4 regions of the Serratia sp. TSO36 genome follow, and region 4 is predicted to be linked to each of the others. Evidence: riboswitches for the same ligand, from Rfam matches in the RefSeq annotation. Region 4 holds a riboswitch; each other region holds the start of a gene.
What was found. A riboswitch is a leader RNA that binds a small molecule or an ion and turns the genes downstream of it on or off. The one in region 4 is predicted to bind thiamine pyrophosphate.
Positions count from the first base shown of each region.

Region 1: it holds a riboswitch for thiamine pyrophosphate, as region 4 does, so the genes downstream of both, ACK3CV_RS16350 (TenA family protein) here and thiB (thiamine ABC transporter substrate binding subunit) in region 4, are expected to answer to the same signal.
Region 2: it holds a riboswitch for thiamine pyrophosphate, as region 4 does, so the genes downstream of both, thiC (phosphomethylpyrimidine synthase ThiC) here and thiB (thiamine ABC transporter substrate binding subunit) in region 4, are expected to answer to the same signal.
Region 3: it holds a riboswitch for thiamine pyrophosphate, as region 4 does, so the genes downstream of both, thiM (hydroxyethylthiazole kinase) here and thiB (thiamine ABC transporter substrate binding subunit) in region 4, are expected to answer to the same signal.

Region 1 is NZ_JBJZOU010000016.1:105,916-108,109, forward strand. Features, by position in the region: gene ACK3CV_RS16345 (LLM class flavin-dependent oxidoreductase) at 1-952, opposite strand, end outside; TPP riboswitch at 1,103-1,205, shown strand; gene ACK3CV_RS16350 (TenA family protein) at 1,268-1,951, shown strand; gene ACK3CV_RS16355 (ABC transporter ATP-binding protein) at 1,948-2,194, shown strand, end outside.
Region 2 is NZ_JBJZOU010000003.1:27,028-29,221, forward strand. Features, by position in the region: gene thiC (phosphomethylpyrimidine synthase ThiC) at 1-1,218, opposite strand, end outside; TPP riboswitch at 1,333-1,457, opposite strand; gene ACK3CV_RS01770 (Rsd/AlgQ family anti-sigma factor) at 1,497-2,000, opposite strand; gene nudC (NAD(+) diphosphatase) at 2,102-2,194, shown strand, end outside.
Region 3 is NZ_JBJZOU010000021.1:287,097-289,290, forward strand. Features, by position in the region: gene thiD (bifunctional hydroxymethylpyrimidine kinase/phosphomethylpyrimidine kinase) at 1-404, opposite strand, end outside; gene thiM (hydroxyethylthiazole kinase) at 404-1,195, opposite strand; TPP riboswitch at 1,231-1,327, opposite strand; gene ACK3CV_RS18875 (GNAT family N-acetyltransferase) at 1,469-1,894, shown strand; gene ACK3CV_RS18880 (methyltransferase) at 1,996-2,194, shown strand, end outside.
Region 4 is NZ_JBJZOU010000006.1:206,985-209,178, reverse strand. Features, by position in the region: gene sgrR (HTH-type transcriptional regulator SgrR) at 1-668, shown strand, start outside; TPP riboswitch at 706-824, shown strand; gene thiB (thiamine ABC transporter substrate binding subunit) at 882-1,868, shown strand; gene thiP (thiamine/thiamine pyrophosphate ABC transporter permease ThiP) at 1,844-2,194, shown strand, end outside.

The DNA.
Region 1 (2,194 bases), on a different contig from region 4:
CCAGCTGGTTAGGCACGGTCAGCAGCAGCGTATCCGCTTCGGCGATGGCCTCGTCCTGCGCCAGCTGCTTGATCAGCTCGTCCGGCTCGGCGGCATAGCTGCGGCCGAAGATCGCCCGGGTCTGCGCGTCGATATACCCCAGTTGATCGCCCTCCTTGCCGCCGCCGCCGAAGTAGTTGCGATCCCGCTGATCCACCAGCGCGAAGATGCTGCGGCTGACGGAAACCCGCGGCTCGCGCGCATGGCCCGCCTCTTGCCAGGCGGCGCGGTAGGCGCGGATCTGCTTGGCCTGCTGGATATGGAAGGGTTCACCGGTTTCGTCGTTCTTGAGCGTCGAGCTTTGCAGGTTCATGCCCAGCTTCGCCGCCCAGACGGCGGTGGCGTTCGAACCGGCGCCCCACCAGATGCGGTCGCGCAGCCCGGCGGAAAACGGCTCCGGCCGCAGCAGCCCGGGCGGATTCGGGAACATCGGCTGAGGATTGGGCTCGGCGAACCCTTCACCGCGCAGCGCTTCCAGGAACACTTCGGTGTGGCGGCGAGCCATGTCCGCGTCGCTCTCGCCGTCGGCCGGGGCATAGCCGAAATAGCGCCAGCCGTCGATCACCTGCTCCGGCGAGCCGCGGCTGATGCCAAGCTGCAGCCGCCCGCCGGCGATCAGATCCGCCGCGCCGGCGTCTTCCACCATGTACAGCGGATTTTCATAACGCATGTCGATCACGCCGGTGCCGATCTCGATGCGTTGGGTTTTGGCGCCGATGGCGGCCAGCAGCGGGAACGGCGACCCCAGCTGGCGTGCGAAGTGGTGTACGCGAAAATAGGCGCCGTCCGCCCCCAGATCTTCGGCGGCGACCGCCAGATCGATGGACTGCAGCAGCGCATCCGCCGCGGAACGGGTGCCGGACTGGGCGGAAGGCGACCAGTGGCCAAACGAGAGAAAACCAATCTTTTTCATCGGGCATCATCCTCAGAGGCAAAATCATCGGCCTACAGTGACAAAAACCGCGCGCCCTGCGCCAGCAAAATCGCCCCCGATCGCACTAAACGAACCGATTGCCGCCGCGCCGCCCGGCGATTGTAATCAAAAAACAAATGTCGTATAACAAGCAGCTCCGAGGGGTGTCCTGTTACGGGCTGAGATGGCGCAAGCCGAACCCTTTGAACCTGATCTGGGTCATGCCAGCGAAGGGACGGTTAGGCAACAACGCTCTCACCCGTTGCCTGTTCATACCCCAGCGTGCCCGGATCTCCACTGACTCAAGGAGGTCCCATGTCCATCACCACCCTGTTCGAAAGCGGTCTTTACGGCCGGCTGCGCCAACAAGCCGGCAGCCACTGGCAGGACTACGTCGATCACCCGTTTCTGCAGCAGCTGGCCGCCGGCACCTTGCCCGAACGCGCGTTTCGCCGCTACCTGACCCAGGACTATCTGTTCCTGCTGCACTTCGCCCGCGCCTACGCGCTGCTGGTCAGCAAGCTGCGCACCCTGCCGGAGATGCGCGCCGCCACCGCCTCGCTCAACGGTATCGTCGCCGAACTGCCGCTGCACGTGGCCTACTGCGCCGAATGGGGGCTAAGCGAAGCGCAGATCGCCTCCCAGCCGGAAGCGGCGGAAACCATGAACTATACCCGCTACGTGCTGGATATCGGCCATGCCGGCGACGCCCTCGATCTGCTGGCCGGCCTGCTGCCCTGCGTGGCCGGCTATGCTGAAATCGGCCTGCGGCTGCTGCACGATCCCGCCACCCAAATAGAGGGCAATCCTTACGCCTCCTGGATCCGCAACTACGGCGACGAGGGCTATCTGGCCGGCGTGCGCGCCGCCATCGAGCTGCTGGAAACCGTCGGCCACCAGCGCGGCGCACCAGGCCGCTTCACCGAGCTGGCGCAGATTTTCACCACCGCCACCCAGCTGGAATCGGCATTTTGGCAAATGGGGCTGAACGCCTCATGACCACCCCGCGTCTCCCGCCCGGCATCCAGGTGCGGGATCTCAGCCTGCGTTTCGGTCAGCAAATCGTCTTCGACCGGCTGAGCTTCGACATCGCCGGCGGCAGCTTCGTCGCCCTGCTCGGCGCCAGCGGCGCCGGCAAAACCAGCCTGCTGAAGATCATCGCCGGCCTGGCGCAGGCCACCTCAGGCACGGTGACCGGCAGCGACGGCCTGCCGATCGCCGGGCGCATCGCCTACATGGGGC
Region 2 (2,194 bases), on a different contig from region 4:
GGCGTCCTGAATCGAGCCGGGGCGCAGGCCGTCGCCGAGCGACAGCGAAACGTCGTAGGCGGCGCAGATCTCACAGATTTCACGGAAATGCTGATAGAGGAAGTTTTCCTGATGGTGCGACAGACACCATTTGGCCATGATCGAGCCGCCGCGCGACACGATGCCGGTCAGGCGTTTGGCGGTCATTGGCACGTAGCGCAGCAGCACGCCGGCGTGGATGGTGAAGTAGTCGACCCCTTGCTCCGCCTGTTCCAGCAGCGTATCGCGGAACATCTCCCAGGTGAGGTTTTCCGCCACGCCGTTGACCTTCTCCAGCGCCTGGTAGATCGGCACGGTGCCGATGGGCACCGGGCTGTTGCGCAGGATCCACTCGCGGGTTTCGTGAATATAGCGGCCGGTAGAGAGATCCATCACGGTGTCCGCGCCCCAGCGGGTGGACCACACCAGCTTCTCCACCTCTTCTTCGATCGACGACGTGACCGCCGAGTTGCCGATATTGGCGTTCACCTTCACCAGGAAATTGCGGCCGATGATCATCGGCTCCGCCTCCGGGTGATTGATGTTGGCGGGAATGATGGCGCGGCCGGCGGCCACTTCCTGGCGCACGAACTCCGGCGTGATGTTGTCCGGCAGATTGGCGCCCCAGCTTTGACCCGGGTGCTGGTGGCGCAGCACCTCGCCGCGAATGCGCTCGCGCCCCATGTTTTCACGGATGGCGATGAACTCCATCTCCGGGGTGACGATACCGGCGCGGGCATAGTGCAGCTGGGTCACGCACTTGCCCGGCAGCGCCTTGCGCGGCAGCGGCAGATGTTCGAAGCGCAGGTGATCAAGCCCCTCGTCCGCCAGCCGCTGTTGGGTGAAGCCGGAACTGGCGCCGCTGAGGGTGGCGCTATCGCCGCGCGCGTCGATCCAGCCGGCGCGCAGTTTGGCCAGGCCGGCGTGCACGTCGAGCTTGGCCTGCGGATCGCCGTAGGGGCCGGCGGTATCATACACCGGGATCGCCTCGTTGGGTTCATACTGCGGGTTGTCTTTGCTGCCGCCGAGCAGGGTCGGGCTGAGCTGAATTTCGCGCATCGGCACCTGGATATCGCTGCGCGAGCCTTGCAGATAGATACGGCGTGAGTTCGGGAAAGCCATGCCTTGCAGGGTGTCGATAAACTGCTGGGCGGCTTCGCGTTGCGCTTTACGGGCGCGCGGTGGATTAACGTTAGACATAGCAAGTTCCTACCAGTGTGTTGGGTTGGGAAAGTTGCTTGTCTGGAGCTCGGAGGGAGTAATGATGGTGGCCGATAAGGCAGGGCGCCCGCAAGGGGAAGGCCGTGCCTGTGGCGATAGATTACTCTTGTTCCCTTCGCGGGTATTAACCCGATCAGGTTCCGCGGATCCCGAATTAACGGTCTCAGCCTGGCTGATTCGATGAACAAATCAGGCGCTAGGCACTCCGACAAGATGCCCCCCAGTATAGGAGGGATAAGAAAAAAAACTATAAAATTTTAACGCGCCGGATCCAGCGCCTGGTCCGGCTGCGGTTGCTGCGCGGCTTCCGCCTCCAGCAGGATCAGCTTATCTTCCAGAGCAAAGCGCGCCGCCAGCGTTTCGCCGATATCCGACAAGGCCTGGTGGAATTCCAGACAAACCTCCTGATCGATATCCACTTCGGTATAGCGATCGTGGAACGCCATGATCTGTTCGGTATTGGCCCACAGCTTGGGGTAGATGTTCACCGCCAGCGACATTTTCGGACTGGCTGCGCCTTCCACTTGTTTGATAATTCTGTCATAGATATGAAAATGCCCTGCGGAGAGGTAATCCACCAGGTTGTGGCAAAAGTTCTCCAGCGCTTTTTCATTCAGCGGCGTATGCTTTTCTTTATTCGGTTTGAGGCCTACCAGCGTGCAGTAGGCGACCAGCAACTGCTTGCGGGCCTGAAGCCATTGATCAACTAATTCATTACTACCGCCAACGCGCTGAGTCAGCCTTTCCAAACGGTTGAGCATGTTTGACTCCGTGTAAGTAATAAAAGTAACCGGTAAGTTATTAAAATGTAACAAAGCCGATTCGTAGAGTGCCAGTGAAGCTGAGGTTGTGCAACAACGATATGGAACTTGCATTAACGGGCAATGAAAACGGCTGGTGGATCGTCAGCCATGAAAGCAAACTTTGGTTACCGAACGGTGAATTGCCGTCGGGG
Region 3 (2,194 bases), on a different contig from region 4:
ATCGACACCAGCGGCAACAGCTCGCGCCGAATAGACGCCACCGCCTCCGGCGCCAGCAACGGATCGCCGCTTTTCGCCAGCATCACGGTGTCCAGCACCACGAATTCCGGCCGGTAATGGCGCAGCCGTTCGGCCACCGCCTGCACGATGTCGGCGTTGGCCAGCATGCCAATCTTGACGCTGTCGATGCGCACGTCGCTGAACACCGAGTCCAGCTGCGCGGCGACGAACGCCGGATCGATGTAATACACCGACTGCACGCCGCGGGTATTCTGCGCCACCAGCGCGGTGATCACCGAGGTGCCGTAGGCGCCGAGCGCCGAGAAAGCCTTCAAATCGGCCTGAATGCCGGCGCCGCCGCTGGGATCGGTGCCGGCGATGGTCAGGGCGTTAATGCGTTTCATCACAGATCCTCCCCGCGCAGCTGATACAGGGCATCGAGGAACGCCGGCGTAAAGCTGCCCGGCCCGCCGGCCTGCCTGGCCGCGAGGCCGCCACAGTGGGACATCACCCGGCAGGCGGTCGCCACGTTGTCCAGGCGATCGCCCGGCAGGGCGCAAAACGCCGCCACCACCGCCGACAGCGCGCAGCCGGTGCCCACCACCCGCGTCATCAGCGGGGAACCGCCTTCGATCGCCCAATCGCGTTGGCCGTCGGTGACGTAATCCACCGCGCCGGTGACCGCTACCACCGCGCCGCTGCGCTGCGCCAGCTCACGCGCGGCGGGCAAGGCCGCCAGCGAATCGTCGCCGCTGTCCACGCCGCGGCCGCTGGCCAGCAACCCGCTGAGCGCCATGATTTCCGAGGCGTTGCCGCGTATCGCCGCCGGTTTCTCGTCCAGCAGCTGTTTGGCGAAGGCGGTGCGGTAGGAGAGCGCGCCGACCGCCACCGGATCCAGCGTCCAGGGCTTGCCGGCCCGATTGGCGGCGGCCACCGCCGCCCGCATCGATTCGGCGCGCAGCGCATTGAGGGTACCGACGTTGATCAGCAGGCCGTCGGCCAGCGCGCTGAACTGCGCCGCCTCTTGCGGCTCCACCACCATCGCCGGGGAGGCGCCGAGCGCCAATAGCACGTTGGCAGTCAGCGATTGCACCACTTCGTTGGTCAGGCAGTGGATCAGCGGAGGCCGCTGTTGGAATTGGGTCAGACAAGCCGCGGCGCGCGCGCCGGGTAGTGCATCAGGTCGAGCGATCATATTCCTCCCAACCGGCGTTCAAGAAGGCGGCGCCGGCTGGGCGGCCGTGACTTCCCTACGCTGGCATTATCCAGATCAGGTAATACGGGTATTTCTCAGCCTTCACGCAGAAGGGCACCCCGAGTCATGAAAATCAATAGGTTGTGATCAACGTTGCGTTAATCCCTGCAGGGGATCATGCCAGCGGCGGCGCGGACAAACAAGCGAATAAATTGCCCGGCGGGCATACGCCGCGCAATGCGCTATAGTGAGCACAAACCACCGGGAGATGCCATGCAGATAAGACCCTACCAAGAGACCGATCGCCCCTTCCTGCGCACGCTGTACCTGGCGTCGCGCAAAGCGGCGTTCGGCTGGCGCGATACCTCAAACTATCAGTTGGAAGATTTCGACGGCGCGACGCTGGGCGAAGCGATTTGGGTGGCGGAAGACGGCGGCGTGCTGCTGGGATTCGTCTCCGTCTACCGCGAAGACAACTTCATTCATAACCTGTATGTCGATCCCCATCAGCCGCCGCGCGGCGTCGGCAGTGCGCTGCTGCAGGCGGCGGAAGCTACCTTCACCGCCACCGGCTCGCTGAAATGCCTGGTGAAGAATGAAAAGGCGCTGGCGTTCTACCGCAAACACGGCTGGCGCATCATCTCTACCGGCAACGACGGCGAAGAAGATTATTACCTGCTGCATTCGCCGGCCCGCTAACGCCGCCTTTCCCGTCACAGAACCCATTAATGATAATGGATTTCATTATCACTTAAGCATACCCTTCCTTGTCTCTCTCAATGAACTTGGCAAGGAAGGTTATGCAACACCAAACGGATACTCGCTTCCCCGATGCCGCGGCGGCGGACTACGATCGCCGTATTCTGACCCTGGTGCCCGGCTATCACTTTGCCCAGGCGCTGCTGACGGCGACGCTCGCGCAAACGCTGCCGAATGACGCCACGCTGTTGCTGGCCGGCTGCGGCACCGGCAGCGAACTGTCGGCGCTGGCCGCCGCCA
Region 4 (2,194 bases):
TGGAAGAGGGTTGCTATTTCCTGCTGTTCGATCAGCGTTCTCCGCTGGCCGCCGACCCCGCCATTCGCAGTTGGCTGTGCGAATTGATCAACCCCATTTCGCTGCTGAGCCACGCCGGGCCGCTCTACCAGCGCTATTGGTCGCCGGCGTACGGCCTGCTGCCGCGCTGGCACCACAACCGCACGCTGGCGCAGCAGCCCAAGCCCGCGGGCCTGACCGAACTGACGATGACCCACTTCAATGAACATTCGGAGTTTCACGCCATTCGCCAGGCGATCGAACCGCTGCTGGCGCAGCACGGCATCCGCCTGATCGTGCAAAGCGTGGATTACGCCACCTGGCACCAGGGCGACGCGCGCAGCGATCTGTGGCTCGGCAGCGCCAACTTCTATCTGCCGCTGGAGTTTTCGCTGTTCGCCACGCTGTACGAACTGCCGCTGATGCAGCATTGCATGAACGAAGATCTGGCGCAGGACGCGGCGCTGTGGCGCGCCAACCGCTTGCCGCTGGCCGAGTTTTGCCAGCGTCTGGTCAGCAACCACCAGCTGCATCCGCTGTTCCACCACTGGCTGCAGCTGCACGGCCAGCGCAGCATGCGCGGCGTGCGGATGAACACCCTCGGCTGGTTCGACTTCAAGTCCGCCTGGTTTGCCCCGCCGGAGGCATAAGCGCCTTTCGCCCGGGTCGGTTAATCTTTACAATAGCGCCGTCTCAACGGGGTGCGGTAAGTCGGGCCGCATGATAAGCCCGATTTTCCGCTGAGAGCACACCCGTCGAACCTGATCCGGTCAATACCGGCGGAGGGATTTGAGCCCAGCGAACCGGCGACGCCGCCTCGCCCCCTCAGATGCCCTTGCCCCCTTATTTTTCAGGAGTGCAACGTGGTCAAAACATATCTGCCCTGCTTATTGCTGCTGTGTGCCGCGCCGGTGTTCGCCAAGCCGACGCTGACGGTTTACACCTACGATTCCTTCGCCGCCGACTGGGGCCCCGGCCCGGCGGTGAAAAAAGCCTTCGAAGCCGAGTGCGACTGTGAATTGAAGTTCGTCGCGCTGGAAGACGGCGTCTCGCTGCTGAACCGCCTGCGCATGGAAGGTAAGAACAGCGCCGCCGACGTGGTGCTGGGGCTGGACAACAACCTGTTGCAGGCGGCGCAGCAAACCGGCCTGTTCGCGCCGAGCGGCGTCGACACCGCCAAACTGACGGTGCCGGGCGGCTGGCAGGACGCGACCTTCGTGCCTTACGACTACGGTTACTTCGCGTTCGTCTACAACAAAGAAAAACTAAAGAACCCGCCGAAAAGCCTGCAGGAGCTGGTCAGCAGCGATCGCAACTGGAAAGTGATCTACGAAGATCCGCGCACCAGCACGCCGGGCCTCGGCCTGCTGCTGTGGATGCAAAAAGTGTATGGCGACAAGGCGCCGGCCGCCTGGCAGCAGTTGGCGAAGAAGACCGTCACCGTCACCAAAGGCTGGAGCGAAGCCTACGGCCTGTTCCTGAAAGGCGAAGGCGATCTGGTGCTCAGCTACACCACCTCTCCCGCCTATCACCTGATCGAAGAGAAAAAAGATCTCTACGCCGCCGCCACGTTCAGCGAAGGCCACTACCTGCAGGTGGAAGTGGCGGGCAAGCTGAAGGCCGCCAAACAGCCGGAGCTGGCGGAGCGCTTCATGCAGTTCATGGTGACGCCGGCGTTCCAGAACACCATCCCGACCGGCAACTGGATGTACCCGGTGATCAACACCCCACTGCCCGTCGGCTTTGAGCAGATGAACGTGCCGCAGACCGCGCTGCAATACAGCGCCGAAGAGGTGGCCAAACAACGTGGCGGCTGGATCCGGGCATGGCAAACCGCCGTCAGCCGCTGATCCCCCGCTGGCTCTGGCCGGGGCTGCTGGCCGCCGGCGTGATCCTGCTGGTCGCCGCGCTGGCAATGGGCTCGCTGTGGCGTCACGCGCCGGACAGCGACTGGCACGGCCTGTGGCAGGACAGCTACCTGTGGCACGTGGTGCGCTTCACCTTTTGGCAGGCGCTACTGTCGGCGCTGATTTCGGTGCTGCCCGCCGTTCTGCTGGCACGCGCGCTCTATCGCCGCCGTTTCCCCGGCCGTCAGCTGCTGCTGCGGCTGTGCGCCATGACGCTGGTGCTGCCGGTGCTGGTGGCGGTGTTCGGCCTGCTCAGCGTCTATGGGCGC